Regions from separate parts of the Bradyrhizobium sp. BRP23 genome, predicted to be linked through region 1. Evidence: predicted binding sites of a transcription regulator. Region 1 holds the regulator's gene; each other region holds the start of a gene.

Region 1 (10,705 bases):
TACTTCACCGCGTCGAAGCACCAGGCCAAAATGCCCTTCTGCGCGTGCAGGCGGTTTTCGGCCTCGTCGAACACGACCGATTGCGGCCCGTCGATCACCTCGTCGGTGACCTCCTCGCCGCGATGGGCCGGCAGGCAATGCATGAACAATGCGTCCGCCTTGGCCAGCGACATCAGCTTGGCATTGACCTGGTAGGGCTTGAGCACGTTGTGGCGGTGCTCGCCCTCCTTGTCGCCCATCGACACCCAAGTGTCGGTGACGACGCAATCGGCGCCGCGCACGGCGGCTTCCGGATCGGTGCCGAGCACGATCGGCGCGCCCGTCGCCTTGATCCAGTCGCGCATGGCCTTTTTCGGTGCGAGCTCCGGCGGCGTTGCGACATTGAGCTGGAATTTGAAGCGCTCGGCGGCATGGGCCCAGGACGCCAGCACGTTGTTGTCGTCGCCGGTCCAGGCCACCGTCTTGCCCTCGATCGGGCCGCGATGTTCCTCATAGGTCATGAGGTCGGCCATCACCTGGCAGGGATGCGAACGCCGCGTCAGGCCGTTGATGACGGGCACGGTGGCGTTGGCCGCAAGCTCCAGCAGCGCATCATGGTTGAGGATGCGGATCATGATGGCGTCGACATAGCGCGACAGAACCCGCGCGGTGTCGGCGATGGTCTCGCCGCGGCCGAGCTGCATCTCGGCGCCGGTGAGCATGATCGCCTCGCCGCCGAGCTGGCGCATGCCGACGTCGAACGAGACGCGGGTGCGGGTCGAGGGACGCTCGAAGATCATCGCCAGCGTCTTGCCCTCGAGCGGCCTGACCGGCTGCTGCGCCTTCTGCTTCGCCTTCATGGCGGAAGAGGCGGCGAGCATGCTCTTGAGCTCCGAGAGCGGCAGCTCGTTGATGTCCAGGAAGTGCTTGGGAGCTTTGTTGGGCGTCGTGCTCATCAGCTTGCCGCCCGCTTGGTCTGGCTGGAGGAGATCGCAGCGCAGGCGCGCTCTAACCGGCCGACGCTGTCCTCGATCTCCGCTTCCGTGACGATCAGGGGCGGCAGGAAGCGCACGACATTGTCGCCGGCCCCGACGGTGAGCAGCTTTTCGGCGCGCAGCGCCGCGACGAGATCGCCCGAGGGCACCACGGCCTTGATGCCGATCAGCAGGCCCTCGCCGCGCACCTCGCTGACGATTTCGGGATGACGATCGATCACGGAGGCGAGCTTCTGCTTGAGCAGCAGCGACATCTTCTGCACGTGGTCGAAGAAGCCGGGCTTGAGCATGACATCGAGCACGGCGTTGGCAGCCGAGATCGCGAGCGGATTGCCGCCGAAGGTGGAGCCGTGCGAGCCGGGCCCCATGCCGGCCGCCGCGTCCGCGGTCGCCAGCACCGCGCCGATCGGAAAGCCGCCGCCGAGCGCCTTGGCGAGCGACATCACATCCGGTGTGACGCCGGTGCGCTTGTAGGCAAAGAGCTCGCCGGTGCGGCCCATGCCGGTCTGCACCTCGTCGAAGGCGAGCAACAGGCCGCGCTCGTTACAGAGTTCGCGCAGCGCCCTCAGGAAGGTGTGAGGTGCAGAACGAACGCCACCCTCGCCCTGGATCGGCTCGATGAGAATGCCGGCGGTGTGCGGACCAATCGCCTTCTTCACGGCGTCGAGGTCGCCGTGCGGCACCTGATCGAAGCCGTCCATCGGCGGACCGAAGCCCTCGAGATATTTCGCAGAGCCGGTGGCGGCGAGCGTCGCCAGCGTGCGGCCATGGAAGGCACCCTCGAAGGTGATCATGCGGTAACGTTCCGGATGCCCCTTGGAGAAGTGATGGTGGCGCACCAGCTTGATCACGCCTTCCAGCGCCTCGGCGCCGGAATTGCAGAAGAACACGAAGTCCGCAAAGCTCTCATTGCAGAGGCGGCTTGCGAGCTTCTCGCCGTCAGGGCTCTGGAACAGGTTCGACATGTGCCAGAGCTTGGTCGCCTGCTCCTGCAACGCCTTGACCAGCGCGGGATGGACATGGCCGAGCGCATTCACCGCGACACCCGAGGTGAAATCGAGATAGCGATCGCCGTTGGTCGCGATCAGCCAGCAGCCTTCGCCGCGCTCGAAACCGAGGTCGGCCCTGGCGAAAACGGGGAGCAAATGCGGCGCTGCGCTGTTAGTCATGACGTCACTTGAATGTTGCGGACGGTGTGAGACATGCATTGCGCGACGCACCATCGACCGGCCCCGGAAAACGAAACGTGCCGCCTTTTAAGGGCGGCACGTGGCACTATCTTATGCCTGGCAAGACGGGTGTCAATGCCGCCCGGAAAGCCTCGCGAAACGCTGATTCCGTAGTCTTGCGGTGCCGATTTTGCGGGTTTTTCACCACGGAACATGTGGAAGCGAGTCGGCGGACTCTTGCGCGGGAGTCACGCCATATTGTAGCGTTTGGACTGTCAGATACGACATCTCGTGCAGCAGTTCTGATCCCAGAAGTCCTCATGTACCGGCGTAAACGTTCGGGCGTCTTGAGCGCGCCCGGCGAGCCTTAAGGGATTCTGACGGCACGGGTTTTTCAAGGCTAAAGCATTCGCTGCGAAGGCCCCAGGATGGCAGGCGCGCAGCGAGGGAAAGGGTGCAATGACGGTTTTGACCTGGTCCGATGATCGCGTCGAGCAGCTGAAGAAGCTCTGGGAGGCCGGACTTTCGGCCAGCCAGATCGCGGCGGAGCTCGGCAATGTGACCCGCAATGCCGTGATCGGCAAGGTGCACCGGCTCGGCCTGTCCGGCCGCGCCAAGAGCCCTTCATCGGCAGCGCCGCGGCCGCGCAAGGCACGGCCCGCGCAGCATATGATGCGGGTGACCCGCCCCGTCGCGCGCGGCAACACCGCGTTGGCGCAGGCCTTCGAGGTCGAGTTGGAAGCCGAGCCGGTTACCTACGACAACGTGGTGCCGATGAGCCAGCGGCTGTCGCTGCTGGAATTGAACGAGGCGACCTGCCACTGGCCGGTCGGCGATCCCTCGAGCCCGGATTTCTTCTTCTGCGGCGGCAAGGCGCTCTCCGGCCTGCCCTATTGTGCCCAGCATTCGCGCGTGGCCTATCAGCCCGCAGCGGATCGCCGTCGCGCAGCACCGAAACCGGGCACGCGGTGAGCTTGCGGAATTCCCTGATCGCCAAGCTTTGATCGCCAAGCTTGATCGCCAAGACTGCAGCCGTCATACGATGACGGCTCCCAATCGCCCGGTGTCATCCCCGCGAATGCGGGATCCGTAACCGCGGGGCGCAATCGTTGCGCGAGATGGTCACTCCGAGTCTTCGCCAAACCACGTCCTGTGGCTAATCGCGAAGAGCGCAAGCGCTCGCGCTGAGATCCCGGGCTCACGCTGCGCGCGCCCCGGGATGACGGCCGAGATCGGCGCCGCAGTTCGCCAAACCAGCTGTCGCTGGCGCCTTACGTCTGCTCAGCCTTCGCGAAGCGATCGTCCAGCGCGTAGCCGGCGCCGCGGACGGTGCGGATCGGGTCCTGCTCGCGGCCAAGATTGAGCAGCTTGCGCAGGCGGCCGATATGGACGTCGACGGTGCGCTCGTCGATGTAGATGTCGCGGCCCCAGACGCTGTCGAGCAGCTGCTCGCGCGAGAACACGCGGCCGGGATGCTCCAGGAAGAACTCCAGCAGGCGATATTCGGTCGGACCGAGATCGATCGGCCGGCCCGAGCGCGCCACGCGGCGCTTGTCGCGGTCGAGCTCGATATCGCCATAGGCGAGCACGGTGGCGAGGCGCTCGGGACTCGCACGCCTGAGCAGGCCCTTCACGCGCGCAAGCAGCTCCGGCACCGAGAACGGCTTGACGATATAATCATCCGCGCCGGTCGCGAGCCCGCGCACCCGTTCGCTCTCCTCGCCGCGCGCGGTGAGCATGATGATCGGCAGCTGCTTGGTCTCGGGGCGGGTCCGAAGCCGCCGGCACAGCTCGATGCCTGACAGGCCCGGCAGCATCCAGTCGAGCACGATCAGATCGGGAATGTGCTCCTTGAGGCGGGTGTCGGCGTCATCGCCGCGCATCACCGTCTCGACGTCATAGCCGTCGCCTTCGAGGTTGTAGCGAAGAAGCTCGGTGAGAGCTTCCTCGTCCTCAACCACCATAATGCGTGCGCCCATGTGGTCGTAGCTCCTTAAGTCGTCAGGTGTTCGGCACCGTCGTGGCGAAGGTCGTCATGTCGCCCTTCGGCCGCTTGTCGGTGATCGCCTGGCCCTCGATCATGTAGAACACGGTCTCGGCGATGTTGGTGGCGTGGTCGCCGATCCGCTCGATGTTCTTGGCACAGAACATCAGGTGGATGCAGAACGAGATGTTGCGCGGATCCTCCATCATGTAGGTGAGGAGCTCGCGGAACAGCGAGGTGCAGATGGCGTCGACTTCTTCGTCGCCCTTCCACACCGCCATCGCCGCCGGCAGGTCGTGCGCGGCATAGGCGTCCAGCACCGACTTGACCTGCTGCTGCACGAGGTCGGTCATGTGCTCCAGGCCGCGGAACAGCTTGAGCGGATGGAAATCCGTCTCCAGCGCCGCGACGCGCTTGCCCATGTTCTTGGCGAGATCGCCGATGCGCTCGAGATCGGTCGCAACGCGCATCGCGCCGACGATCTCGCGCAGGTCGACGGCCATCGGCTGGCGGCGGGCGATGGTGAGCACGGCGCGCTCCTCGATGCGCTTCTGCAGCGCGTCGAGCTCGACGTCGGTGGCGACGACGCGCTGGCCGAGCGCGACGTCGCGGCGGATCAGCGCGTCGACGGAATCGACGATCATGCGCTCGGCGATGCCGCCCATCTCGGCGACCAGGCGGGTGAGCTCCTGAAGGTCGCTGTCGAAAGCCTTTACGGTATGTTCAGAACCCATGTTCCGTCTCCTCAGCCGAACCGGCCGGTGATGTAATCCTGCGTGCGCCGATCGCTCGGCGACGTGAAGATCTTGCTGGTGTCGTCGAACTCGATCAACTCGCCGAGATACATGAAGGCGGTCTTGTCGGAAACGCGCGCCGCCTGCTGCATGTTGTGGGTGACGATCGCGATCGTGTAGTTCTCGGACAATTCCTGGATCAGCTCCTCGACCTTGGCGGTCGAGATCGGGTCGAGCGCCGAGCAGGGCTCGTCAAACAGGATCACCTCGGGCCGCACCGCGACGGTGCGGGCGATGCAGAGGCGCTGCTGCTGGCCGCCGGAGAGCGACAGGCCGGAGGCATTGAGCTTGTCCTTGACCTCGTTCCACAGCGCGCCACCACGCAGCGCCTTCTCGACGCGGTCGTCCATCTCGGACTTGGAGATCTTCTCATAGAGACGAATGCCGAAGGCGATGTTCTCGTAGATCGTCATCGGGAACGGCGTCGGCTTCTGGAACACCATGCCGACCCGGGCGCGGAGCAGGTTGAGGTCGAGCTTGGGGTCGAGGATGTTGGTATGGTCGAGTAACAGCTGACCGTCGGCGCGCTGGCCCGGATAGAGGTCGTACATCCGGTTGAAGATGCGCAGCAGGGTGGACTTGCCGCAGCCGGACGGGCCGATGAACGCCGTGACGCGGTTGGTGCCGAGCGCCAGGTTGATGTTCTTCAGCGCGTGGTGGTCGCCGTAGTAGAAGTTGAGGTTGCGCGCCGTGACCTTGGCGGGCGCCTCGGGCAGGGGCTGCGAGCCGGGATGAACGGACGGTGCGCTGACGGAAACAGACATTTCACTCATTTTGCAGTCCTCTCGGCGCCAAGGATGCGCGCGCCAATGTTAAGGGCAAGCACGGTCAGGGTGATCAACAGCGCACCGCTCCAGGCGAGTTGCTTCCAATACTCGTAGGGGCTCTGCACGAAGTTGTTGATGGTGACAGGCAGGTTCGCCATCGTCTTGTTCAGGCCGAGGCTGAAGAACTGGTTCGACAGTGCCGTGAACAACAGCGGCGCGGTCTCGCCGGCGACGCGGGCGGTCGCCAGCAGCACGCCGGTGATGAGGCCGGAGCGCGCGGCACGATAGGCGATGCGCTTGATCACCAGCGAGCGCGGCAGGCCGAGCGCGCTGGCAGCTTCGCGCAACGGATTCGGCACCAGCAGTAGCATGTCTTCGGTGGTGCGCACGACGACCGGGATCACGATGACGGCAAGCGCCAGCGCGCCCGCAATCGCCGAGAAGCCGCGCATCGGCACCACCACCGCGCCATAGATGAAGAGGCCGATGATGATCGAGGGTGCCGACAGGAGAATGTCGTTGATGAAGCGGATCACCGAGGTCAGCTTGTCGTTGCGGCCGTACTCGGCGAGATAGGTGCCGGCGAACAGGCCGAGCGGCGCGCCGATGCCGACGCCGATCACGGTCATGATCAACGAGCCGACGATGGCGTTGCGCAGGCCGCCCTCGGTCGATCCGGGCGGCGGCGTGTCAGCTGTGAAGACCTGGAGGTTGAGCCCGGCCAGGCCGTTGTAGAGCAGCGTGACCAGGATCAGCGCGAGCCAGGTGACGCCGAAGGCGGCGGCTGCGATGCAGAGGCCGCGAATGACGATGTCCCAGCGGCGGCGGCGCGAATAGATCGGGTTCATGGCTTCACTTCCCGGCCTTGGTTTCGAGGCGCAGCAGCATCAAACGGGCGGCAGCGAGCACGAAGAACGTCAGCACGAACAGCAGGAGGCCGAGCAGGATCAGGCCGGACTGGTGCAGGCCGTCGCTCTCGGCAAATTCGGAGGCGATCGCCGCCGAAATCGTCGTGCCCGGCGCGAAGATCGACGAGGAGATCCGGAACGAGTTGCCGATGATGAAGGTCACCGCCATGGTCTCGCCGAGCGCCCGGCCCAGCGCCAGCATGACGCCGCCGATGATGCCGACGCGGGTGTAGGGGATCACCACGCTGCGGACGACCTCCCAGGTGGTGCAGCCGACGCCGTAGGCGGCTTCCTTCAGCACCGGCGGCACCGTCTTGAACACGTCGACCGAAATCGAGGTGATGAAGGGCAGCACCATGATGGCGAGGATCAGCGCGGCGTTGAACAGGCTGAGATAGGACGGGGGCCCTGCGAAGATCGCGCCCAGCACGGGGACGCCGTCGAACACCCTGATCATGAAAGGCTGGAAGGTGTTGGCCAGGAACGGGCCGAGCACGAAGAAGCCCCACATGCCGTAGATGATCGAGGGGATGCCGGCGAGCAGCTCAACCGCCATGCCGATCGGGCGCCGCAGCCATTGCGGGCAGAGCTCGGTGAGGAAGATCGCAATGCCCAGACCGACGGGAATGGCGATCAGCATCGCGATGAAGGAGGTGACGAGCGTGCCGTAGATCGGCCCGAGCGCGCCGAGCACCGGCGGATCGGCCGAGGGCGCCCAGCGCTGCGTCCACAGGAAGGAGATGCCGAACTCCTGGATCGCCGGGAAGGCGCCGACGATCAGCGAGATGATGATGCCGCCGAGGATCAGCAGCACCGAGATCGCGGACAACCGCGTGATCCAGTAGAAGGTGACGTCGCCGAGCTTGAACGCGCTCAAGGCCTTGGCGCGATCATATGGACCGGCAGCATCAATCACATTGCTCTCAACAGCCATCTCAGCCACGCCGATCCCCTATACCCGTTTTATTTACGCTTGTTGTTGGTGGCGCGCTCCGGATGCGGCAGGAGGCCGATCCGGAGCGGAGATCTTGCAGCGTCCCGGAACCGTGTCCGGGACACATATAGCGCCTTAGCTCTTGATCTCGGCAGCCCAGGTCTTCTCGATCTGCTGGACGACGCTGTCCGGCATCGGAATGTAGTCGAGCTCCTCGGCCATCTTGCCGCCGTTCTTGAAGGCCCAGCGGAAGAACTTGATCGCTTCCTGCGCGGCCGCCTTGTCGGTGGCGGACTTGTGCATGAGGATGAAGGTCGCCGCCGTGATCGGCCAGGACTTCTCGCCGGGCTGCTCGGTCAGGATGACGTAATAGCCGGGAGCCTTGGACCAATCGGCGTTGGAGGCGGCCGCCTGGAAGGCCTCGACGGTCGGCTGCACCGGCTTGCCGGCCTTGTTGACGAGACCGGTGTGGGTGAGCTTGTTCTGCTTGGCATAGGCGTATTCGACATAGCCGATCGAGTTCTTGGTCTGGCTGATGTTGCCCGACACACCCTCGTTGCCCTTGGCGCCGACGCCGACCGGCCACTCGACCGCGGTGCCCTCGCCGACCTTGCTCTTCCAGTCCGCGCTGGCCTTGGAGAGATAGTTGGTGAAGTTGAAGGTGGTGCCCGAGCCGTCCGAACGACGGACCACGGTGATGGCCTCTGACGGCAGCTTCGCGTTGGGATTGAGCTTCTTGATCGCGGCATCGTCCCACTTGGTGATCTTGCCGAGATAGATGTTGGCCAGGGTCTCGCCGTCGAAAACCAGCTCGCCCGGCTTCACGCCCTCGATATTGACGACGGGGACGATGGCACCCATCACCATCGGCCACTGGACGAGGCCGTCCTTCTCGAGCTGCTCGGCCTTGAGCGGCGCGTCGGTGGCGCCGAAGGTCACGGTCTTGGCCTGGATCTGCTTGATGCCACCACCCGAGCCGATCGACTGGTAGTTCAGACCGTTGCCGGTCTCCTTTTTGTAGGCGTCAGCCCACTTCGAATAGATCGGGAACGGGAACGTCGCGCCGGCACCGGTGATGTCGGCCGCAAAGGCTACCGTCGTCGATGCGGCGACCAAGCCGGCAGCGACCATGGTTTTGAGGAAATTCATGCTGGTCTCCATACAGGGGAGCGAAGCGCCATCCGCGCCCGATCGCGCTCCCCGCGCCGCCGCTTTAGGGGCGGTCGGCTGTGCTTTTACGAAGGTTTCGTGACAGTTGGATGACGACACCAAGCAATTGAAATTGCTTGCGTTTCCGATCAAGCCGGAGTCTTGATCTGGGGAAAACAGGCGGTGAAGGTGGCGCCCTGCCTGGGCACGCTTTCGATCAAAAGGCGGCCGCGATGACGGTTAAGGATATGTTTCACCAGCGATAACCCGAGCCCGGTGCCGCCTTGCGAGCGGCTGTCGCCGACGTCGACCCGATAGAAGCGCTCGGTCAGCCGCGGCAGGTGCTCCGGCGCGATGCCCGGGCCGAAATCGCGGACCATGACCCGGATTTCCTGAGTTCCGTCAGCGGCGGCGCTCGAGGTCAGCGACACGATGACGCGCCCGCCGGAGGCGCCGTATTTGAGCGCGTTCTCGATCAGGTTCTCGAACAGGCGGAGCAGCTCCTCGCGGTCCCCCGCGATCATCACCGGCGGCTCCGGCAGGTGGATGTCCACCTCGACCTGACGCTCGCGCGCCAGCGGCTCGAGCCCGTCGGCGACCTGACGGATGATCGGGACGAGATCGACCAGGGTGTCGGGCCGGACATGGGCCGACAGCTCGACCCGCGACAGCGACAAGAGATCGTCGATCAGGCGCGCCATGCGCGTGGCCTGGTTGTGCATGATGCCGAGGAAGCGCTCGCGCGCCTTGGGATCGTCCTTGGCCTGACCCTGGAGCGTATCGATGAAGCCCGACAGCGCCGCCAGCGGCGTGCGCAGCTCGTGGCTGGCATTGGCGACGAAGTCGGCGCGCATCTCCTCGACCCGGCGCAGCGGCGTCTGGTCGTGGAAGGTCATCAGCATGCATTTGTCGGCGCCGCCGAAGCTGGTCGGCACCGGTACCGGCGTGATGATCAGCTCCATCCAGCGATCGACCGGAACATGATCGAGATAGGTCGCGCGCCGCGGCTCGGTGGTCGCGATGGCCTCGCGCAGCGCGGTGATGATCTCCGGCGAGCGCAGCGCGAACTGGGCGAGCTCGTTCTTGCGTAGCGCCGGCGCGAGCTGGGCGGCGGCGGCGTTGAGGTGGATGACGCGGCCGGCCCGGTCGAGCAGCACCGCCGGATCCGGCATGCCGGCGACCACCGCGGCCACCGCCGCGCTCTCGACCGGGTTGATGCGTCTGACGTCGTCGCGGGAGGTGGCGGGATCGTGCAGCCGCCACGGGATCAAGGCAGCCGCCGCGATGCAGAGGAACACGATTGCAGCGTGCAGCGCCGACAATTCGCCGAGCGAGACCACGACGGACAGCGCCAGCGCCGCGGCGATCAGGATGATGGTCGAGTGCCGCAGCCGATCGGACCAGGGCTGGGCGGAGGGAGAAGAGGGGGCGTCGATCGCCATCGGGGCGGACTTCTCCTGGGGACTGTCCTTAAGGACCTGACACCGGTCAGGCGCCGCTGTCGCTGCGCTCTCTCACATAGGCGGCTTCAGGCGCCGGGCCGGGGTCCAGCTTGAGCGCCGCCTGTTGCAAGCGCTTCGATCGGGCGCCGATTATAACCTCTCGAAACGTCAGCAAGATTACAGATAAGACGAACGGAGACAGATAATAGAGGACGCGGAACAGGAGCATGCCGCCCAGCAGCTCCTCGCGGTCCATCTGCCAGAGCCCGACCAGCATGGCGGCATCGAACACCCCCAAGCCTCCGGGTGAATGGCTGGCGAAGCCGAGCAGGGTCGCCGAGACGAAGATCACCGCGACCATCACGAAGCCGAGATTGGGCTCGTCGGGGACCAGCACATACATCGCCAGCGCGCAGAAACCGAGATCGACGATGCCGATCGCGATCTGGAGCAGCGTCAGCGGGCCGCCCGGCAGCACCACCGTCCAAGGGCCGCGGCCGACCACCCGCGGCTGGCTCCAGACCCAGATCACGTAACCGATCAGCGCCACGATGATCATCAGCGCCAGTGTCCGGTTCAGCCAG
Region 2 (10,705 bases), on a different contig from region 1:
GATGCGCCCGAGCTTGAGGTTTTCGGCGGCGAGCGTGTTGGCAACGGCATAGCCGGCTGCGCCGACGATGAAACCTGCGTCCCGCAATGGCTGCTCGATCGCATCGATACGAAGATAGGTTGCCGCCAGCCTGGCGGTGAGTTCGCGAGCGATCGTCGTCTTACCGGTACCTGGAAGGCCGCCGAACACGATCAGTGAGGATGGATGCTTCATGATATTCCTAACCGATCACGCCCTTCCTGATCAGGAAGCAGCCATAGCCCCTGCTGTCACCGACCTGCACGACGCCAAAGCCTGCCGCTGCCGCGCGATAGAAATCGGGACGCGCGAGCTTGCCGGGCGTGACCGGCCGGCCAGCCGCACGTGCGATCTCCGCGAGCACGGCGCGCTGCACCTCGGGCACGCGGTCGGGATCGTCGACCGGCATCATCACACGCACCGGATCGGGATCGAAATCGTCGAGCGGATAGACCGACATGATGGCCCGGATGGCAGTTTCCATCGTCATGCCCGGCAATTGGATCAGGCGCTGCGACGAGGTGCTCTGCGCGATCCGGGCGGCGGGGTGATTGGCGTCGACGAACACGAGGTCGTCGCCATGGCCCATCGCGGCGAGCAGCCAGAGCAAATCGGGGGTGAGGATCGGATCGATCGATTTCAACATGTGGCGGACGTCCTCCCAACCGATCGCTAACCATAACAGGTTCCGAGCGTGATTCAGATCACGGAGGCCAGCATGGTGACAGGGATCACGGACCGCAAGGGTCGAACGCGGCCAAGCTTGCGCGCAACCAATCTCGCATCGAGATGAGTGCCAAAGGAGCACGCCATGTTCCGCCTAAAGCCCTTTTTCATGACGGCGAGCCTGCTGGGAAGCCTGTTCGGCTTCGCCTGCGGGCCCGTTTCCGCGCAAGTCGCCCCCGTGCAGCCTGCCCCCACCGCGCTGCAAGGCCCGGAGCAGCGGGTGGCGCTGGTGATCGGCAATGCCAACTACCAGAACGCGCCGCAGCTTGCGAATCCCGACGATGACGCCCAGTCGATGGCGCAGTTCCTGAACTCCGCCGGGTTCGAAGTGGTCGCCGCGACCGACTTGACCCAGAACGACATGCTCCGCGTCGTCCAGGACTTCTCCGCCAAGGTCGCCTCGCGCGGTCCGAACACGGTGGCGATGGTCTATTACGCCGGTCACGGCGTGCAGCTCGCCGGCGAGAACTATCTCGTTCCGGTCGACGCCAAGGTTTCCAGCCCGACCGAGCTGGTCAACAATTCGCTGCGCCTCGTCGACGTGATGTCGACGCTGGAGACGATCCCGAGCCGCATGCGCATCGTCATCCTCGATGCCTGCCGCAACAACCCTTTCCCTGAAATCAACGACGCCGGCCGTGGCCTTGCCATCGTCGATGCTCCGAACGGCTCGATCGTCGGCTACTCGACCGCGCCAGGTGCCGAGGCGCTCGACGGCACCAATGGCCACAGCCCGTACACACAGGCGTTCCTGAACGTCGCGCGCGAGCCCAACGTGCCGATCGAGCAGCTGTTCAAGCGCGTGCGCCTGCAGGTCAACCAGACCACCAGCGGCGCGCAGATTCCGTGGGAGAGCTCGTCATTGACGAGCGACTTCACCTTCTTCGGTGACACCGCCGTTGCCGCCAACCGCGCGCCGGTGAAGGCGCCGGTCGTGCAGATGGCCTCCAACCTGCCGAGCCGCTCCACCCGCCAGGCCTATGACTACGTCGTGTCCGAGGGCCGGCCGGAGTACTATCAGGAGTTCATCCGGATGTACCCGCACGACCCGCTGTGCGACCACATCCGCTGGCTGCTCAACAACATCCTGATCTCGCAGGCCTGGCACAAGGCGGTGCTCGCCAACTCGCCGCTCGCCTACAAGAGCTTCTATGACAGCTACGGCAACAGCCCCTATGCGCAGGTCGCGCTGAAGCTGCAGACGCAGCCGAAGCAGATCCCCCTGATGCAGGCGACCAAGTTCCTGGCGCCGCAGACCATTGCTCCGACGATCAAGATCGGCAATCTCGGCCAGCCCAAATACATGCCGCTGATGCAGCAGGGCAATGGCGCGCAGGTGAACGGCAATCTGCCGGTCGTGCAGAAGCCGCTCGACGGCAATGTCGTCGGCAAGCTCGGCAATGGCGGACAGATCGTCACCCTGCCTGCGGGCAACAACCAGCCGAACCCGCAGAACGGCACGCCGCCGCAGACCCCGAGCAAGATCGTCACGCTGCCTGCGCCGACCAATACGGTCAACGGCAAGGTCGGCATCGGCAAGATCGTGACCCTGCCTGCGACCAGCACCATGCCGAATGGCGGCACCATCAAGCCGGGCAAGATCGTGACCATGCCGGTGAATGTCGGCAAGGGTGGCCCGAACATCGAGTCGAAGCCGGTCAACGTGCAGACTCCGAACCGCCCGATCCGGCTCAACAACGGCAACACCGGCATCGTCAAGCTCAACAATAACCCGGTGAATAAGGTGCAGGTGCAGACCAACGTGCAGAACACCCGCCCGCAGATCAACACGATGCCGAGCCGCATGGTCAGCAGCAACAACAACTTCCGGCAGTCGATGAACCAAGCGCCGAGCATGAACAATGGCGGCAACCGTCGCGGCGGCTTCACGCGCTGATTGCGGCGAGCGAGACGACAGAGGGGCAGAGCGGAAACGCTCTGCCCCTTCTTCATGTCTGTTCTTGGTCATTCCGGGATGCGCCGTAAGGCGCAGGCCCGGAATCCATACTCCCGATCGTGGTTATGGATTCTCAGATGCGCAATTGCGCATCATAGCTCTCGCTGCGCGAGCCCCGGAATGACGATCAGGCCACCAGCTCCGCGAACAGTTCCGCATCGACATTGCCGCCTGACAGCACGATGACGACGTTCTTGCCGGCCACATCAAGGCGGCCCGCGAGTAGCGCAGCAAGCCCCACCGCGCCGCCGGGCTCCACCACCAGCTTCAGCTCGCGATAGGCAAAGGCGACCGCCGCGCCGACTTCCTTGTCCGACGCCGTGACGCCGCGCGCCAAGAGCTTGCTGTTGATAGCAAACGTCATCTCGCCCGGCATCAGGGCCATCAGCGCATCGCAGATGGTGCGGCCGGCCGGCGGATGCGGCTCGCGATGGCCTGCGCTGAGTGAAATGCCGTGATCGTCGAAGGCCTCGGGCTCGGCGACCACGATCTCGGCTTGCGGATAGCGCGCCTTCACGGCGGTCGCGACACCCGCGATCAAGCCGCCGCCGGAGGCCGGCGCCACCACGATGTCGGGGCCGAGCCCGAGCGTTGCCATGTCCTCGGCGATCTCGCGGCCGGCGGTGCCCTGCCCTGCGATCACGAACGGATCGTCGTAGGGTTTGACCAGCGTCGCGCCGCGCTTCTCGGCAATGCCGCGCGAGATCGCCTCGCGGTCGTCCTTGTCGCGGTCGTACAGCACGACCTCGGCGCCGTAGGATTTGGTGCGCTCGCGCTTCGACAGCGGGGCGTCCGCTGGCATCACGATGGTGGCCTGCATGTCGAGGATCTTTGCCGCCGCCGCCACGCCTTGGGCGTGGTTGCCGGAGGAGAACGCGACGACGCCGCCGGCGCGCTTGTCCTGCGGGATCGAGAACACCTTGTTGAACGCACCGCGGAACTTGAACGAGCCGGTGCGCTGAAGCATCTCCGGCTTCAGGAACACTTTCGCACCGACGCGCTCGTTGAGCACGGGGAAGGACAACAGCGGGGTGCGGATGGCGTAAGGCGCGATCACACGCGCTGCGGCATCGATGTCGGCAGGGCCGACCGGAAGGGCCTGTTCGGTCATGGCGGAATGTTATCGCGGCCGCTCAGGCCCGGGCAAGACACCTCCGCGAGAGGATTTCTTGCCTCAAGCCACGAAACGCGGCTGTTCCGCGCCGGTCCGGCCGGGCAGCACCGCCCCGACCGCCAAAATGCTGTCGATAAAGACCGTTGCCGAGGCCTCCCAGGTGTAGTTGGCGGCGAACGCGACGCAGTCCTGCCGGGAGATATCGAGCGCCGCGAAGCAGGCATTGCGCAGATCGTGATCGAGCGCGCCGACCGGCGCATCGCCAATCACGTCGCGGGGACCCTTCACGGGGAAGGCCGCGACCGGCAGGCCGCTCGCGAGCGCCTCCAGCAGGACTAGGCCGAAGGTGTCGGTCTTGCTCGGGAACACGAACACGTCGGCGGCCGCGTAGATATCCGCCAGTTCCTCGCCGTGCTTCTCGCCGAGGAAGATCGCATCGGGGTAGACCTCTTCCAGCGAGGCGCGCGCCGGGCCGTCGCCGACGACCACCTTGGTGCCGGGTAGGTCGAGGTCGAGGAACGCCTCGAGATTCTTCTCGACTGCGACGCGGCCGACCGACAGGAACACGGGTGCCGGCAGGCAGAGATCGATGACGCGCGGGTGGAACAGCGTGGTGTCCACGCCGCGCGGCCACAGCACGACATTGTCGAAGCCGCGCTCGGTCAGTTCGCGCGCGAGCGCCGGCGTCGCCGCCATCACGGCGCGGCTGGCGCTGTGGAAGCGCCGCAGCGCCCGCCAGATCAGCGAGCCCGGCACTGGCACGCGGGCGCGGACATATTCGGGAAAGCGGGTATGGAAGCTGGTCGTGAACGGCAGCTTGCGCTGGCGGCAATAGCGGCGGACCATCAGGCCGATCGGCCCTTCGGTCGCGATGTGGATGCTGTCGGGACGCGCCTCCTCGATCAGCCTTGCGATCCGGGCCGGGCGCGGCATGGCGAGGCGCACGTCGCGATAGCTCGGCATCGCGAAGGTGCGGAACGATTGCGGCGTCAGGAACGTGAACTCGACGCCGAGCGCTTTTGCAGCGTCAGAGAGCTTGGTCAGCGTCCGAACCACACCGTTGACTTGCGGGTGCCAGGCGTCGGTCGCGACCAGGATGCGCATCAAGTGGTCCTTGTTATGCAGCTCTGGCTGCGACCTGTGGCACCTGCTCCGGCTTCCGCAACTGATCCGCCCAGGTGATGATCTCGAAATGGCCGTCGTCATGCTCGACCAGGGCGGTGCAGCTCTCCACCCAGTCGCCGCAATTCATGTAGCGGATGCCGGCCTCGTCGCGGATCACGGCGTAGTGGATGTGGCCGCAGATCACGCCGTCGGCCTGGTGACGCCGCGCCTCGGCGGCGAGCGCCTGCTCGAAGGCGCCGATATAGTTGACGGCGTTCTTGACCTTCTGCTTGGCCCATTGCGACAGCGACCAATAGGGCACGCCGAACAGGCGGCGGAAGAAGTTGACCAGGCGGTTCATCTGGATCGCGAAGTCGTAGGCCTTGTCTCCGAGATGGGCGAGCCAGCGCGCGTTCTGCACCACGAGATCGAAGATGTCGCCGTGAATGACGAGATAGCGCTTGCCGTCGGCGCCGGTGTGAACCGTGTTCTCGACCACGTCGATGCCGCCGAAATGCGTGCCGTAATAGTTGCGCAGGAACTCGTCGTGATTGCCAGGAATGTAGATGACCTTGGCGCCCTTGCGCGCCTTGCGCAAAAGCTTCTGGACCAGATCATTATGCGATTGTGGCCAGTGCCAGCTCGATTTCAGCGCCCAGCCGTCGACGATGTCGCCGACGAGATAGATCGTATCGGCATCATGGTAGCGCAGGAAGTCGAGCAGAAGATCGGCTTGTGAACCGCGGGCCCCGAGATGGACGTCGGAGATGAACAACGTGCGAAAGCGCCGCTCCGGGCTCTCGTCACTCACATCGTAACTTCCCATGCGCCAGCCTGTAACAATGTCCCGTGACAGGGGGATGACCGATTGAACCCTTGAGGCACCTTCAAATACGAATCACGCCTTGCCTCGCCCTCCCCGCGAATATCAGTCGCATGCGACAATCAGGCGACATGGCGCCGCAGGGTGGGGGCGCTCCCTCCCCCGCTTGCGGGGGAGGCGAAGCAAGCCCGCCTCAGTAGAACTTGTGGAAATGATGGATCGGCCCATGGCCGTGGCCGACGCTGAAGCGGTCGGCGGCGGCGATCGCGGCGCTGATCCAGGCCTTGGCGTTGCGCACGGCGGCCTCGAGGTCCTCGCCCCTGGCCAGCCCTGCCGCGATGGCGGAGGACAGCGAGCAGCCGGTGCCATGGGTGTTGCGGGTGGCCACACGCGGCGCGGCGAGCGCGATCGCGGTCTCGGCAGTGACGAGATAGTCGGTGCTCTCGGCGCCCTCGCCGTGCCCGCCCTTGATCAGGACGGCGCGGCAGCCCAGCGCCAGCAGGCGGCGTCCTTGGCTTTCGATCTCGGCCTCGCTCGCCGCCACCGGCGCATCGAGCAGGGCCGCAGCCTCCGGCAGGTTCGGCGTGATCACGGCAGCCAGCGGCATCAGCCTGGTGCGCAGGGCGTCGACGGCTTCAGTGGCGAGCAGGCGGTCGCCGGAGGTCGCCACCATGACGGGATCGAGCACGACATGCCGCGGCGCCCAGCGCGAAAGCGCGGCCGCGATGGCATCGATGCTGGCGGCCTGGGCCACCATGCCGATCTTCACCGCACCGATGTCGAGGTCGGAGAACACCGCGTCGATCTGCTCGGTGACGAACCCGGCCGGCACCGCGTGAATGCCGGTCACGCCGCGCGTGTTCTGCGCCGTCAGCGCCGTGATCACGGAGGCGCCATAGACGCCGAGCGCGGCAAAGGTCTTCAGGTCCGCCTGGATGCCGGCGCCGCCGCTCGAATCGGAACCGGCGATGGTGAGTGCGACCGGGGTCGTCATCGCGGGAGACATGTGCTTGAGGAGGCCGCCATGGCCTCTCGTAGCGCGACCGTGGAACGTCAGCAAGCGCGCCGGGCCGCCGCCAGGCGTGATTCGCGAACCGATTGCGCGCCTTGCGAATCAGTCGGACACCGCGCGGACCAAGGCCCGCAATGATGCGGGCTTGAAAATGCAACGGCGCCGGACCCTTGCTATAGTCGCGTACCTTAGCGTGCTTCGCCGGTTACGCGAGACGTCAGGTGGTGGAACCGTCCAGCGCCCCCATGTTGCGGGCCGCCGGCCCTGCAAGCCACCTGAACAAGACTCCTTGGGGTGGAACGATGTGGGCCTTCTTCGAACGTCTCCTCGACTCGTCCATGCTGTCGCCGCACGGCATCTGCCTGTTGTGGGAGCCTCAGCTGATCTGGCTTCACGTCGTTTCCGACGCCAGCATTGCCGCTGCCTATTTCTCGATCCCGTTCGCCCTCGCTATCCTCGTCACCAAGCGGCGCGACCTCAAGTTCGGCTGGGTCTACTGGGCGTTCGCGATCTTCATCATGGCGTGCGGCCTGACCCACGTGCTGTCGATCTATACGCTCTGGGTTCCGATCTACGGCATCGAGGGCATGCTCAAGGCCGCCACGGCGGTCGCGTCGGTCTTCACCGCCGCCGCGCTCTGGCCGCTGCTGCCGAAGATCCTCACGATCCCCTCGCCGTTCGAGCTGCGACAGGTCCAGGCCGCGCTCGAGGAGGAGGAAATCAAGAGCCGCGACGCCACGCTGCTGCTGCAGCAGGTCCGCGACGCCCAGCGCGCGATGCGCGAGAGCGTGGCGCGCCTCACCGCGATCGTCGAGACCGCGGTCGACGGCGTCATCCTGCTCGATGCGCAGGACCGCATCCTGCTGTTCAATCCGGCCTGCGAGCGCTTGTTCGGCTACCGTGCCGACGAGGTGATGAACCGCAACGTCGGCATGCTGATGCCCGAGGCGGATGCAGCATCCGAGCGCCAGGCGCGGCATTTCGCGACCGGCGGCGAGGCCGTCGGCCTGCGCAAGGACGGCACGACGTTTCCGATGGAGCTGTCGGTCGGCCAGGCGCGGCAGGACGGCGAATTGATCTTCGTCGGCATCGTCCACGACCTCACCGCGCGCAAGCTGACCGAGCAGCAGCTTCAGCAGGCGCAGAAGATGGAGACGGTCGGTCAGCTCTCCGGCGGCATCGCGCATGACTTCAACAATCTGCTGACCGTCATCATCGGCAATGCCGAGCACCTGAGCGAGCAGCTAAAGGCGAGGCCCGACCTCGGGCGCTTTGCCGACGACATCTGCCAATCGGGCGAACGGGGTGCCGAGCTGACGCAGCGCCTGCTCGCCTTCAGCCGCCGCCAATTGCTGCGGCCTCAGACGATCGATTGCCGGAGCCTGCTCGATTCCATGTTCAAGCTGCTCAAGCGCACCTTGCGCGAAGACATCGAGATCAGGACGACCTCCGGGCCCGGCACGATCCTGGCCTTTGCCGACCGCGCCCAGCTCGAATCCGCCGTGCTCAATCTCGCGCTCAACGCGCAGGATGCCATGCCATCGGGAGGCCACCTCACGCTGGCCACGGAGCTGATCACGATCGAGGATGATGACGGTGCCGTTCACCGGGAGGTCGCACCCGGCAGCTACGTCCTGATCGCGGTTACCGATGACGGCGAAGGCATGACGCCCGAGGTCGCCGCACGCGCGTTCGAGCCGTTCTTCACCACCAAGGAGGTCGGCAAGGGCTCGGGCCTCGGCCTCAGCATGGTCTATGGCTTTGCCAAGCAATCAGGCGGCCATGTCTCGATCTACAGCGAGGCTGGCCTTGGGACCACGGCCAGGATCTACCTGCCGCGCGCGAGCACCGGTAGGTCGCAAGCCGATCTTCCCGACGGCGAGGACACGGCGCCGCGAGGCTACGAGACGATCCTGATCGTCGAGGACGATCCGTTCGTCCGCTCCTCCGTCATTCGCAGGGTGGAAGCGCTCGGATATCGCGTCGTCGCCGCGGTCAACGGCAAGGATGCCTTGCAGCAGCTGCAGGGCGATCCCGGCATCGACTTGCTGTTCACCGATATCGTGATGCCGGGCGGCATGAGCGGCTGGGAGCTCGCCGATCAGGCGCGGCGGGTGCGTCCCGGCCTGCCGGTCCTGTTCACCTCGGGCTACGCGCTGGAGACCTTGGTCGAGCAGGGCCGCGCGCAGGCGCGAGCGGTCGTGCTGACCAAGCCCTACCGCAAGGTCGAGCTCGCCCAGCGCCTGAGGGATGCATTGGCCGCCGCAGTGGTCCCATCCTAGCATCGCGCCCGAATGCACCTCGGATGATCCAGCAAGTTCGCTTGCTAAATCCAGCCGGTTTTGGCCTATTAGCCGGAAGAATACGCTTTCGGAGTGCCCGCGATGGTTCCTTTTTTCGTTCAGATCAAGTGCAAGCTCGGCCAGTCCTATACGGTGGCCAATGCGCTTGCCGAAGCCGAGATCGCCTCCGAGATCTACTCCACGGCCGGCCAATACGACCTCCTGGTGAAGTTCTACGTCGACAAGGACACCGACATCGGCCACTTCGTGAATGAGAAGGTGCAGGTGCTGCCGGGCATCCAGGACACTCTCACCATCATCACCTTCAAGGCGTTCGGCACCGGCTAAAGCATGATCCGGAAAAGTGCGAAGCGGTTTTCCGGAAAGATCATGCGTAAACAACAACCTAAAGCGCGATGATGATTCATCCCAATCTCATCGCGCTTTAGATCACGCGCAAAACAACGGCCGAAGCGCCGGCAGCGCTAGCCGCCCTCCTTGCGCTTGGGCGGTGTCGGTCCCTGCACCGGCGGCAGCGACTTCAGATAGGCGGCCATCGCGGCGCGGTCTTCCGCGGTAAGTTGCGCCAGATTCTTGATCACCGCCCGCATCGCGCCCGAAGCGCTGTCGCCCTCGGGCAGGTCGCCGGTCTCGAGAAAATCCGCGATATCCTTCTCGCTCCAGTTGCCGATGCCCTGCTGCGTGATGTTGGGCACCCAGCCCTCCCCTTCGGGATTGGGCCCACCGGCAAAGCGCTGGCTGGCGATGATGCCGCCGAGCGCATTGCGCGGGCTGTGGCATTCGGCGCAATGGCCGAAAGCGTTCACGAGATAGGCTCCGCGATTCCATTGCGGCGAGCGCGCGGCGTCCGCGACGAACGGCGCGGTGTCCATGAACAGCAGCTTCCAGATGCCGACATTGCGGCGGATGTTGAACGGAAACGGCAGCGCGTGGTCGCCCACTGTGCCGGACACCGACGGAAGCGTCTTCAGATAGGCAAAGAGATCGCGGACGTCGTCGACACTGGCCAGATGATAGGACGTGTAGGGAAAGGCGGGGAAATAGTGCGTGCCCGTGGGCGAGATGCCGCGCATCACGGCGTTGACGAAATCGGCCTCGCTCCAGCGGCCGATCCCGTAGGCGGGATCGGGGGAAATATTGGGGACGTAGAACGTCCCGAACGGCGAGCCCAGCGCCAGCCCGCCGCCGAGCCGCAGGCGATCGGGCTGATTGGGGGTGGCATGACAGGACGAGCAGCCGCCGGCGTTGAACAGCTCCTGCCCGTTGGCGAGATCGGGGTTGCGTGTCGGCGCCGGCAAGGCCAGCACGGCCGGGGCGGTCAACCACCAATAGAGTGCGAACGCCGCGGCGGCGGCGATCAGGGCGGCAAGGAGCGTTCGTCGCAACATTCGATCATTCCATCGTGAACGCGCGAACTTAAGGGTCATGCCGCGCTCGATCCAACCACGAATATTTTAGACGGCCCGGATGTAATGCCGGAATAAACCGCATGACGCACTGTTTGAAAAGCAATCAGGCGTCAACAGGAGAAAGCCATGACCAAAGCCGTTTTTGCCACACTGGTACTCGGAGCCGCCGTTGCGTTCGCCGCCCCGGCCAGCGCGGAGAAACTGAAGGCGACGCTGGACGGCAAATCCGAAGTCCCCGC
Region 3 (10,705 bases), on a different contig from region 1:
TGCCAACACGCCGGCGGTCGAGATGCCCTATGGGCGCAAGCGTGCACTTGAGATTGCGACCACGCTGGCGCTCGACCCGGAGATGATGCTGCTCGACGAGCCGATGGCCGGCATGGGCCACGAGGACATCGACAAGATCGCGGCGCTGATCAAGCGCATCTCCGCGAAATACACCATCCTGATGGTCGAGCATAACTTAAGCGTCGTGGCCAACCTCTCCGATATCATCACCGTGCTGACGCGCGGGCAGGTGCTCGCGCAAGGCCACTACTCCGAGCTCACCAAGGACGAGCGCGTCAAGGAAGCTTACCTGGGAGCCGGTCATGCCTGATACAGCGATCGCCGAGGCTCCGGCCAGGGCTGCGACTGGCGGGAACATCCTGCAAGTCCGCAACTTGGAAGCCTGGTACGGCGAGTCTCACATCCTGCACGGGATCAACTTCGACGTGAACGCGGGCGAGGTCGTCACCCTGCTCGGGCGCAACGGCGCCGGCAAGACGACGACGCTGAAGTCGATCATGGGCATCATCGGCAAGCGCACCGGCTCGGTGAAGTTCAACAACCAGGAGATCATCCGCGCGACCTCCGACAAGATCGCGCGCATGGGCGTCGCCTTCTGTCCGGAAGAGCGGGGCATATTCTCCAGCCTCGACGTCCGCGAGAATTTGATGCTGCCGCCGGTTGTCCGCGAAGGCGGTTTGCCGCTCGACCAGATCTTCGAGCTGTTCCCGAACCTGAAGGAGCGGCTGAACAGCCAGGGCACCAAGCTGTCGGGCGGCGAGCAGCAGATGCTGGCGATCGCGCGCATCCTACGCACCGGCGCGAGCTTCCTGATGCTGGACGAGCCGACCGAGGGTCTTGCACCCGTCATCATCCAGCAGATCGGCCATACCATTGCGCGGCTCAAGAAGGAGGGCTTCACGATCCTCCTGGTCGAGCAGAACTTCCGCTTCGCTTCCACCGTCGCCGACCGCTATTACGTAGTCGAGCACGGCAAGATCATTGACGGGTTTTCCAATTCGGAGCTTGCCGCCAACATGGACAAGCTCCACACCTATCTCGGTGTGTAGCCGAGCAGGCCGGACGATCGAGAGTAACTATCAAAGGAATATTGGGAGGTCGGATTATGAAGCACAGCATTTCGGCAATGTTGCTCGGGACGGCCCTGGCGCTCGGCGCGGCAGGCGGCGCGGTCGCGCAGGACAAGAACATCAAGATCGGCGTGCTGACCGACAATTCAGGACTTTATGCCGATCTCGGTGGCGCCGGCTCGACCGTCGCCGCACAGATGGCGATCGAGGATTCCGGGCTCGCTGCCAAGGGCTGGAAGCTCGACCTGATCTCCGCCGACCATCAGAACAAGCCCGACATCGGCTCCACGATTGCTCGGCAATGGATCGACGTCGAGAAGGTCGACATCTTCATGGATGTCCTGAACTCCGGCGTTGCGCTGGCGGTGAACAACATCGTCAAAGAGAAGAATTCCATCCTGATCAACACAGGTGCGGCGACGTCGGATCTCACCAACGCGCAATGCTCGCCGAATACGGTCCACTGGGTCTATGATACCTATATGCTGGCCAACAGTACCGGGCAGGCGCTGGTGAAGGCGGGCGGCGACACCTGGTATTTTCTCACCGCGGACTACGCCTTTGGCCATGCCCTCGAGCGCGACACCGCGGCGGTGGTGGTGAAGTCGGGCGGCAAGGTGATCGGCAACGTCAAGCATCCCCTGAATACCGCTGACTTCTCGTCCTTCCTGCTTCAGGCGCAGGCCTCCAAAGCCAAGATCATCGGCATGGCGAATGCCGGCGGCGACACCACCAACACCATCAAGCAGGCGTCCGAGTTCGGCATCGTCTCGGGCGGCCAGAAGCTTGCGGGTCTGCTGCTCTTCATCACCGACGTGCACTCGCTCGGTCTGAAGGTGGCGCAGGGCTTGAACTTCACCGAGACCTTCTATTGGGACATGAACGACGGCACGCGCGCCTTCTCCAAACGCTTCTCCGAGCGGATGAAGAACAAGGCGATGCCCTCGATGGTGCAGGCCGGGGTCTATTCGGGCCTGCTGCATTACTTCAAGGCGCTGGAGGCGATGGGCGGCAATCCGCATGACGGGGCCAAGGTGGTCGCCAAGATGAAGGAGATGCCGACCGACGATGCGTTGTTCGGCAAGGGAACGATCCGTGCGGACGGTCGCAAGCTGCATCCGGCCTATCTGTTCGAGGTCAAGAAGCCCGAGGAATCCAAGGCGCCCTGGGATTATTACAAGCTGATCGGCACGACTCCCGGCGACCTGGCCTTCCGGCCGCTGTCGGAAAGCGCCTGTCCGCTGGTGAAGAAGTAACGGTGAACGATGCGGGCCGGCGCCGCAGCGGTGCCGGCCTGTTGTTGAGGAATAGAAGGGACCGGGTGCGGGATCGATGCAGGCTCTCTACGCTCAGCTACTGGTGGGACTGATCAACGGCTCGTTCTACGCGCTGCTCAGTCTCGGGCTTGCCGTCATCTTCGGCATGCTCAACATCATCAATTTCGCCCATGGCGCGCTCTACATGATGGGCGCCTTCGTCGCCTATTTCCTGTTGAACCTCGGCGGCATCAACTATTGGTGGGCGCTGCTGCTGGCGCCGATCATCGTCGGCATCTTCGGCATGATCCTGGAACGGACCATGCTGCAATGGCTGACCGGGCTCGATCATCTCTACGGCCTGCTCCTGACCTTCGGCATCGCGCTGATCGTGCAGGGCGTGTTCCAGAACTATTTCGGCTCCTCGGGCCTGCCTTACGCCATCCCCGACCAGCTCAGGGGCGGCATGAATCTCGGCTTCATGTTCCTGCCGATCTACCGCGGCTGGGTCGTCGTGTTCTCACTGGCGGTGTGCCTTGCGACCTGGTTCCTGATCGAGAAGACGCAGCTCGGCGCCTACCTGCGCGCCGCGACCGAAAATCCGACCTTGGTGCGTGCCTTCGGCATCAACGTGCCGCGCATGATCACGCTCACTTACGGTCTCGGCGTCGGCCTTGCCGCGCTTGCCGGCGTGCTCTCGGCGCCGATCAACCAGGTGCGGCCGCTGATGGGTGCCGACCTCATCATCGTCGTGTTCGCGGTGGTGGTGATCGGCGGCATGGGCTCGATCATGGGCTCCATCATCACCGGCTTTGCGCTCGGCGTGATCGAAGGCCTGACCAAGTATTTCTACCCCGAGGCCTCCAACACCGTCGTGTTCGTGCTGATGGTGCTGGTGCTGCTGGTGAAGCCGACGGGATTGACGGGAAGGGCGGCCTGAGATGACAACCCTGACGGACGACACGCTTCCTGTGACCCCGCGCGCAATGCGCGACGAGATGATTGTATTCGCAGTGATGGCGCTGCTGCTCGCAGCGGTGCCGTTCACGGGCGTCTATCCGTTCTTCGTGATGCAGGCGCTGTGCTTTGCGCTGCTCGCCTGCGCCTTCAATCTGCTGGTCGGCTATGGCGGCTTGCTGTCGTTCGGCCACGCGATGTTCTTAGGCACGGCCGGCTATTGCAGCGCGCATGCGCTGAAGGTCTGGGCGCTGCCGCCCGAGCTCGGCATTCTCGTCGGCGTCGCCGCGGCGTTCGTGCTCTCGATCGTCACCGGCTACATCTCGATCCGACGCCAGGGCATCTATTTCTCGATGATCACGCTGGCGCTGTCGCAGCTCCTGTACTTCATCTATCTCCAGGCCCCGTTCACCCATGGTGAGGACGGCATCCAGGGCATCCCACAGGGACGCATGTTCGGCGTGCTCGATCTGTCCAAGCCGACGGTGCTGTACTATGTCGTGCTGGTCGGCTTCCTCGCCGGCTTCCTCCTGATCTTCCGCATCATCAACTCGCCGTTCGGCGAGGTGCTGAAGTCGATCCGCGAGAACGAGCAGCGCGCGATCTCGCTCGGCTACCGCACCGACCAATACAAGTTCCTGGCCTTCGTGCTGTCGGGGACGCTCGCCGGCCTTGCCGGTGCGCTGAAGGTGTTCGTGGCGCAGAACGCTTCGCTCACCGACGTGCACTGGACGATGTCGGGCGAGGTCGTGCTGATGACGCTGGTCGGCGGGCTCGGCACCGTTTTCGGTCCCGTGGTCGGCGCCTTCGTGATCATCGCCATGCAGCAATATCTGGCCGGCTTCGGCCAGTGGGTGACGGTGATCCAAGGCGCGATCTTCGTGGTCTGCGTGCTCACCTTCCGCCGCGGCGTCGTCGGCGAAATCGCGCATTACTTCCGACGTTCGCTCTAAGTAACTGATATTGCATCGGTTTCATTGATGCATGAAAGCGGTGGATGACCCGGCTCCGCGGGCGTGAGGCGACACGCGCGCGGATCGAAAATGGTCTATGACAGTTTTATGACAGCCCTCACGGGCCTGACCATTTCCAACCGGTAGCCTACCCCCATGATGCGATGGTTTCGTGCGTTCCTGCCCAGGGAAGAGCGGTTCTTCGACCTGTTCGACCGCCATGCCCAGACCGTGATCCAGGGCGCGGTCGCGCTCCAGGGCATGCTCAACGGGGGCGAGGAGACGCCGGTCTATTGCCAGCGCGTCAACCAGTTCGAGAACGACGCCGACAATATCACCCGCGAGGTGCTGACGGCGGTGCGCCGCACCTTCATCACCCCGTTCGACCGCGGCGACATCAAGAACCTGATCACGTCGCTGGACGATGCCATCGACCAGATGCAGCAGACGGCCAAGGCCGTGATGCTGTTCGAGGTGCGCAGTTTCGAGCCGCCGATGCGCGAGATCGGCGGACTCTTGATCGAATGCGCCAATCTGGTCGGCCGTGCGCTGCCGCTGATGCAGGAGATCGGCAAGAACGTCGCCATGCTGACCGCGATCACCGAGGAGCTCGGCAAGCTCGAGGGCCGTGTCGACGATCTCCACGACATCGGCCTGAAGGAGCTGTTCCTCAAGCATCGCGACGGCAATGCGATGGATTTCATCGTAGGGGTCGAGATCTACGACCATCTCGAGAAGGTGGCCGACCGTTTCGATGACGTCGCCAACGAGATCAACAGCATCGTCATCGAGCAAGTGTAGGGCAGGGCCGCCGTGGATGCTGCGTTGGCTTTTCCCGTCCTGGTCGGCCTGATCGCCGTCGCGCTGCTGTTCGATTTCCTGAACGGCCTGCACGACGCCGCCAATTCGATCGCGACCATCGTCTCGACCCGAGTGCTGCGGCCGCAATTCGCGGTGTTTTGGGCCGCGTTCTTCAATTTCATCGCGTTCCTGGTGTTCGGGCTGCACGTCGCCCAGACCATCGGCACCGGCATCATCGATCCCGCGGTCGTCGACGCCCAGGTGATCTTCGCAGCCCTCGTCGGCGCCATCGTCTGGAACCTCGTGACCTGGGCGCTTGGCATTCCATCGTCGTCGTCGCACGCGCTGATCGGCGGGCTCGTCGGCGGCGGCTTGGCCAAGGCCGGTATTTCGGCCGCGGTGTGGAGCGGCCTGTCCAAGACCGTGCTGGCGATCGTGCTGTCGCCGCTGGTTGGCTTCCTGCTCGCAATGGCGCTGGTTGCGATCGTGTCCTGGGCCTCGGTGCGCTCGACGCCGTTCGCGGTCGACCGCGCCTTCCGCATCCTGCAATTCGTCTCCGCTTCGCTCTATTCGCTCGGCCATGGCGGCAACGACGCGCAGAAGACCATGGGCATCATCGCGGTGTTGCTCTATTCGCAGGGCCATCTCGGCAGCGAGTTCTCGGTGCCGTTCTGGGTGGTGCTGTCGTGCCAGGCGGCGATGGCGCTGGGCACGCTGATGGGCGGATGGCGCATCGTCCGCACCATGGGCCTGCGCATCACGAAATTGACCCCGATGCAGGGCTTTTGCGCCGAGACGGGAGGCGCGGTGACCCTGTTCATGGCGACCTATCTCGGGGTTCCCGTCTCGACCACCCACACCATCACCGGCGCCATCGTCGGCGTCGGTGCCGCCCGCCGCGTCTCGGCCGTGCGCTGGAACGTCGCAAGCTCGATCGTCTATGCCTGGGTGATCACGATCCCGGCCTCAGGCATCGTGGCCGCGCTGACCTGGTGGGTGGTCCAGCTCGTCAGGTGACGAGCTTCAGTCCGATGATGCCGGCGACGATCAGGCCGATGCTGGCGAGGCGGAAGGCCGTCGCCGGCTCGCCGAACAGAACCATGCCGAGCGTCGCGGTGCCGACCGCGCCGATGCCGGTCCAGACCGCATAGGCGGTTCCGACGGGCAGGGATTTGAGCGCAAATCCGAGCAGGATGACGCTTCCGGCCATGGCCGCGAGCGTGACCGCGGACGGGACAAGCTTGCTAAAGCCCTCGGTGTATTTCAGGCCGATGGCCCAGGTGATCTCGAGGAGACCGGCGACGAACAGGATGCTCCAGGCCATGACGACCCTCCATTCAAGGCAGGGTCGTCCCCGCGGCTGGTGTGCTGATGGGCAGGGAGGTCGTCCTCCCAAAAGGGGGATATGGGGCTGGCCGGAAACCTTCGCAATCACCAAATGAGGCTTGATCAGGCCCGTTTTCCCTGCCACACGCTCCCGCCATGTCCGACATCGCCGCCACCACAGCCGAATCGCCGGCCCGTTCCCCGCTTGCCGCCGAGGTGGCGAGGCGGCGGACCTTTGCGATCATCTCCCATCCCGACGCCGGCAAGACCACGCTGACCGAAAAGCTGCTGCTGTTCGGCGGCGCTATCAACCTCGCCGGCCAGGTCAAGGCCAAAGGCGAGCGGCGCAACACGCGTTCGGACTGGATGAAGATCGAGCGCGAACGCGGCATCTCGGTGGTGACCTCGGTGATGACCTTCGAGTTCGAAGGCCTCGTCTTCAACCTGCTGGACACGCCGGGCCACGAGGACTTTTCGGAAGATACCTATCGCACGCTGACGGCGGTCGATTCCGCCGTGATGGTGATCGACGCGGCCAAGGGTATCGAGGCGCGCACCCGAAAGCTGTTCGAGGTGTGCCGTCTGCGCGACATCCCGATCATCACCTTCATCAACAAGATGGACCGCGAGAGTCGCGACGTGTTCGAGCTGCTCGACGAGATCGAGAAGACGCTGGCGCTCGACACCACGCCGATGACCTGGCCGGTCGGCCGCGGCCGCGACTTCCTCGGCACCTATGACGTCGTCAATGGCGGCGTGCGCCTGCTCGAAGGCGGCGGCGCCAAGACCGGCGCGGCGCTCGAGATCGAGATCGAAGAGCTCGCCAAGCTCAACGCCAATCTCGACGTCTCCGCCGTGAAGGACGAGCTCGAGCTCGTCACCGAGGCGTCGAAGCCGTTCGAGCTGGACGCGTTCCGCGAAGGCCACCTGACGCCGGTCTATTTCGGCAGCGCGCTGCGTAATTTCGGCGTCGGCGACCTCCTGGAGGGCCTCGGCAAGTTCGCGCCCGAGCCGCGCGCACAGGACAGCGACCAGCGCAAGGTCGAGGCCACCGATCCGCGCATGAGCGCCTTCGTGTTCAAGATCCAGGCCAACATGGATCCCAACCACCGCGACCGCATCGCGTTTGCGCGCCTGTGTTCGGGCAAGCTCAGCCGCGGCATGAAGGCCAAGCTCGTGCGCACCGGCAAGAGCATGCCGCTGTCGAGCCCGCAATTCTTCTTCGCGCAGGACCGCTCGGTCGCGGACGAAGCCTTCGCCGGCGACGTCGTCGGCATTCCCAACCACGGCACGCTGCGCATCGGCGATACGCTGACCGAGGGCGAGGATTTCAACTTCGTCGGCGTGCCGAGCTTCGCGCCGGAAATCGTCCGCCGTGTCCGTCTCACCGACGCGATGAAGGCGAAGAAGCTGAAGGAAGCGCTGCAGCAGATGTCGGAAGAGGGCGTGGTGCAGGTATTCCGCCCTCGCGACGGCGCCCCGGCGCTGGTCGGCGTGGTCGGCGCGCTGCAGCTCGATGTGCTCAAGGCCCGGCTCGAGGCGGAATATTCGCTGCCGGTCGAGTTCGAGGTCAGCGAGTTCCAGCTGGCGCGCTGGGTCTCCTCGGAGGACCGCAAGAAGCTCGACAGCTTCATCGCCGCCAATAATTCGAGCATTGCCGACGACGTCGACGGCGATCCCGTCTATCTCGCCCGGAACGAGTTCTACCTCGGCTACACCAAGGAGCGTGCCGAGGGTATCGAGTTTAGCAACGTCAAGGACGTCAAGAAAAAGGGGTAATGTTTCCCAGACGTTCTCCGTGATGCAGGACGGCAACGCATAGCGAGGTCGACGGTCATGAGGCGGCGCGAATTCATCATGCTCGCTGCAGGCGCGGCGGCCTATCCGCTGAGCACATCCGCGCAGGGGAATGTGCGGCGGATCGGTGTGTTGGCGGGAGGCAGGTCGAGCGATCCGGAGAGCCAGGCCGGCTACCAGAAACTGAGACAGCGTCTGGGCGAGCTCGGTTGGGAACAGGAGCGCAACATCCATATCGAGTATCGCTGGTGGGCCGGCGATCCGAATGTTGCCGATGCCCAGGCGGCGGAGCTCGTGAAGTGGGGGCCGGATGTGCTTCTGGCAATCGGCACTCCCTCTGTGGAAGCCCTGAGGCGACGCGCGCCGACCTTGCCGATCATCTTCACGGTCGTTGCCGATCCCGTGGGTGCCGGTTTCGTTCAAAGTCTGGGCAAGCCAGGCGGAAATATCACGGGCTTCACGACCTTCGAGCCTGAAATGGCGGGCAAGTGGCTGCAATTGCTCAAGCAGGCGGCACCCGCGATACGGAGGGTTGCCGCAATCTTCAATCCGCGAACGGCGCCCATGATCTTGATGCCGTCCGTGGAAGCGGCCATTCCGGCAGTCCAGCTCCAGCTCGTTCCGGCGCCGGCGCACAACGCCGCCGAGCTCGAACAGGCGATTTCCCGCTTTGCAGAGCAGCCAGACGGCGGGCTGCTGATCTTTCCCGACGCATTTCCACTCGTTCATCGGCAATTGATTCTGAACTTGGCGGCCGCGCATCGTCTGCCGGCGATGTATCCGTTCCCGTCCTTCGTCACGGACGGCGGGCTGATGTCTTACGGAGTCTCGATTACGCAGCTCGTCGGTCGCTCGGCGGATTATGTCGACCGCGTCTTGAGAGGAACCCGTCCCGCAGACTTGCCAGTCCAACAACCGAATGAATTCCAGTTCCTGCTCAATCTCAAGACAGCCAATGCGTTGGGGCTGAATTTACCGCCCACGCTGGTGGCGCAAGCGGATCAGATTGTCGAGTGAAGCGAACCATCGCGGCCAGCCTTGAACCTTTCATAGCCGTCGCCACCTGTTGCAAATGCCATTGCGGTCCCGGTACATGTGGCGCTGCATTCTTGTTCTTGCCTTGCTGGCAATGACCTCGATCGCCGCCGACGCGCAGCGACGCCAGATCAATCCGATTCCGTTCGCGCACGAGCCTTGCAGCGTGCTCGACGGCGAGCCCTGCACGCCATCCTATTGCAGCCCGCTCGAGCCCGGCCCCTGTATTCCCGAGATCGACTACCCTTACGGCCAGAACCTCCAGCTCACGATCGAGAGCGTGCCTGTCGAGGCCGACCGCGCCAAATACCGGAAGCCCGATCACGATCTCGACACGATCGGCGACCTCTTCGCCGCGCTGCGCAGCTGCTGGTCGCCGCCATCGGACCATGCGCGCGCAGGCATGCAGATGTCGGTGCGCTTCAGCTTCAACAAGACCGGCGGCCTGATCGGCCCGCCGCGCCTCACATACGCGACTGCGGGCGTGCCGGCGGACACCCGGACGACCTATCTGAACGCCATCAATGCATCGCTGAAGGCCTGTCTGCCGCTGAAATTGACCAGCGGGCTCGGCGGGGCGTTGGCCGGGCGGCCCATCGCGATCCGTTATGTCGACAATCGGGAGCTCGGCAAATAGCGCGCGAGTTGCGACCATCGGCCGATCGATGATACCTCAGTGGCAGGGGGCTGCTTTGCGGGGAGGATGTCGTGGGTCTGCTGGTCATGATCCTGGGGCTGGTGCTGTTTTTTGCGTCCCATATTTTCACAACCAAACGAGAAGCGCGCGCGCAGGCGATCGCGAGGCTGGGCGAGGGGACCTACAAGCTCCTTTATTCGGCGGTCTCACTGGCGGGATTGGTGCTGATCATCTGGGGCTATGCCCATTACCGCAGCTCCGGCTGGATCGACGTCTGGTATCCGCCGAAGGCGATGAAGCACATCGCGTTGGCCTTGATGCTGCCTGCAGTCATCCTCGTGGTGGCGTCCTACATGCGTGGCCGCATCTATGCGACGTTGAAGCATCCGATGCTGGCCGGCATCAAGCTGTGGGCGGCGGCGCATCTGCTCGCCAATGGCGATCTCGGCTCCATCATCCTGTTCGGCTCGTTCCTCGCCTGGGCGGTCTATGACCGCATCTCGCTGAAAGCTCGCACCGACGCCGGCGCCCCGCCGATTCCGGTCGGCGGCCCCACCAACGATCTGATCGCGGTCGCGGTCGGCGTGGTCGCCTATCTGGCCCTGGCCTTCGCGTTTCATCCGGTGGTGATCGGCGTGCCCGTGATCGGGGTCTAGCCGATCAGCGCAAGACGGGGCTCGCCTGACCGTGCGGGGAAGATAACGAGAGCAACAAGCCGAGGGCATCCCCATGGACTGGTCGCAATCTCAGATCCCGCCGATGCGGCTCGAGTCGCGTTTTGGCGAGCGGGTGGTGCCGGCGTTTTGCGATCGGCCATCGAGCCTCTGGGCGATGATCGCGGAGGCGCGCGGC

What was found. The regulator PhoB, encoded in region 1, activates phosphate uptake and scavenging genes when phosphate is short. The targets are predictions, from matches to a motif close to TGTCATNNANCTGTCAT.
Region 2: the regulator PhoB is predicted to act here: its motif matches at 5,769-5,785, upstream of I6F24_RS29835 (UDP-2,3-diacylglucosamine diphosphatase).
Region 3: the regulator PhoB is predicted to act here: its motif matches at 4,355-4,371, upstream of I6F24_RS10105 (DUF47 domain-containing protein).

Annotation. Positions count from the first base shown of each region.
Region 1 is NZ_JADYVW010000010.1:101,755-112,459, reverse strand. Features, by position in the region: gene argF (ornithine carbamoyltransferase) at 1-935, opposite strand, end outside; gene I6F24_RS25815 (aspartate aminotransferase family protein) at 935-2,143, opposite strand; gene I6F24_RS25810 (GcrA family cell cycle regulator) at 2,603-3,115, shown strand; gene phoB (phosphate regulon transcriptional regulator PhoB) at 3,415-4,122, opposite strand; gene phoU (phosphate signaling complex protein PhoU) at 4,145-4,861, opposite strand; gene pstB (phosphate ABC transporter ATP-binding protein PstB) at 4,873-5,694, opposite strand; gene pstA (phosphate ABC transporter permease PstA) at 5,691-6,536, opposite strand; gene pstC (phosphate ABC transporter permease subunit PstC) at 6,541-7,530, opposite strand; gene pstS (phosphate ABC transporter substrate-binding protein PstS) at 7,666-8,679, opposite strand; gene I6F24_RS25775 (ATP-binding protein) at 8,829-10,121, opposite strand; gene I6F24_RS25770 (lysylphosphatidylglycerol synthase domain-containing protein) at 10,168-10,705, opposite strand, start outside.
Region 2 is NZ_JADYVW010000014.1:55,364-66,068, forward strand. Features, by position in the region: gene I6F24_RS29810 (AAA family ATPase) at 1-213, opposite strand, end outside; gene I6F24_RS29815 (RbsD/FucU domain-containing protein) at 221-664, opposite strand; gene I6F24_RS29820 (caspase family protein) at 830-2,641, shown strand; gene I6F24_RS29825 (threonine/serine dehydratase) at 2,829-3,812, opposite strand; gene I6F24_RS29830 (glycosyltransferase family 1 protein) at 3,876-4,919, opposite strand; gene I6F24_RS29835 (UDP-2,3-diacylglucosamine diphosphatase) at 4,933-5,745, opposite strand; gene thiD (bifunctional hydroxymethylpyrimidine kinase/phosphomethylpyrimidine kinase) at 5,936-6,736, opposite strand; gene I6F24_RS29845 (PAS domain-containing sensor histidine kinase) at 7,057-9,036, shown strand; gene I6F24_RS29850 (Lrp/AsnC family transcriptional regulator) at 9,139-9,384, shown strand; gene I6F24_RS29855 (cytochrome c) at 9,522-10,445, opposite strand; gene I6F24_RS29860 (CHRD domain-containing protein) at 10,593-10,705, shown strand, end outside.
Region 3 is NZ_JADYVW010000003.1:413,058-423,762, reverse strand. Features, by position in the region: gene I6F24_RS10130 (ABC transporter ATP-binding protein) at 1-331, shown strand, start outside; gene I6F24_RS10125 (ABC transporter ATP-binding protein) at 324-1,070, shown strand; gene I6F24_RS10120 (ABC transporter substrate-binding protein) at 1,127-2,347, shown strand; gene I6F24_RS10115 (branched-chain amino acid ABC transporter permease) at 2,424-3,287, shown strand; gene I6F24_RS10110 (branched-chain amino acid ABC transporter permease) at 3,289-4,257, shown strand; gene I6F24_RS10105 (DUF47 domain-containing protein) at 4,414-5,058, shown strand; gene I6F24_RS10100 (inorganic phosphate transporter) at 5,071-6,075, shown strand; gene sugE (quaternary ammonium compound efflux SMR transporter SugE) at 6,068-6,382, opposite strand; gene I6F24_RS10090 (peptide chain release factor 3) at 6,541-8,163, shown strand; gene I6F24_RS10085 (ABC transporter substrate-binding protein) at 8,221-9,198, shown strand; gene I6F24_RS10080 (hypothetical protein) at 9,275-9,853, shown strand; gene I6F24_RS10075 (NnrU family protein) at 9,925-10,509, shown strand; gene I6F24_RS10070 (class I adenylate-forming enzyme family protein) at 10,583-10,705, shown strand, end outside.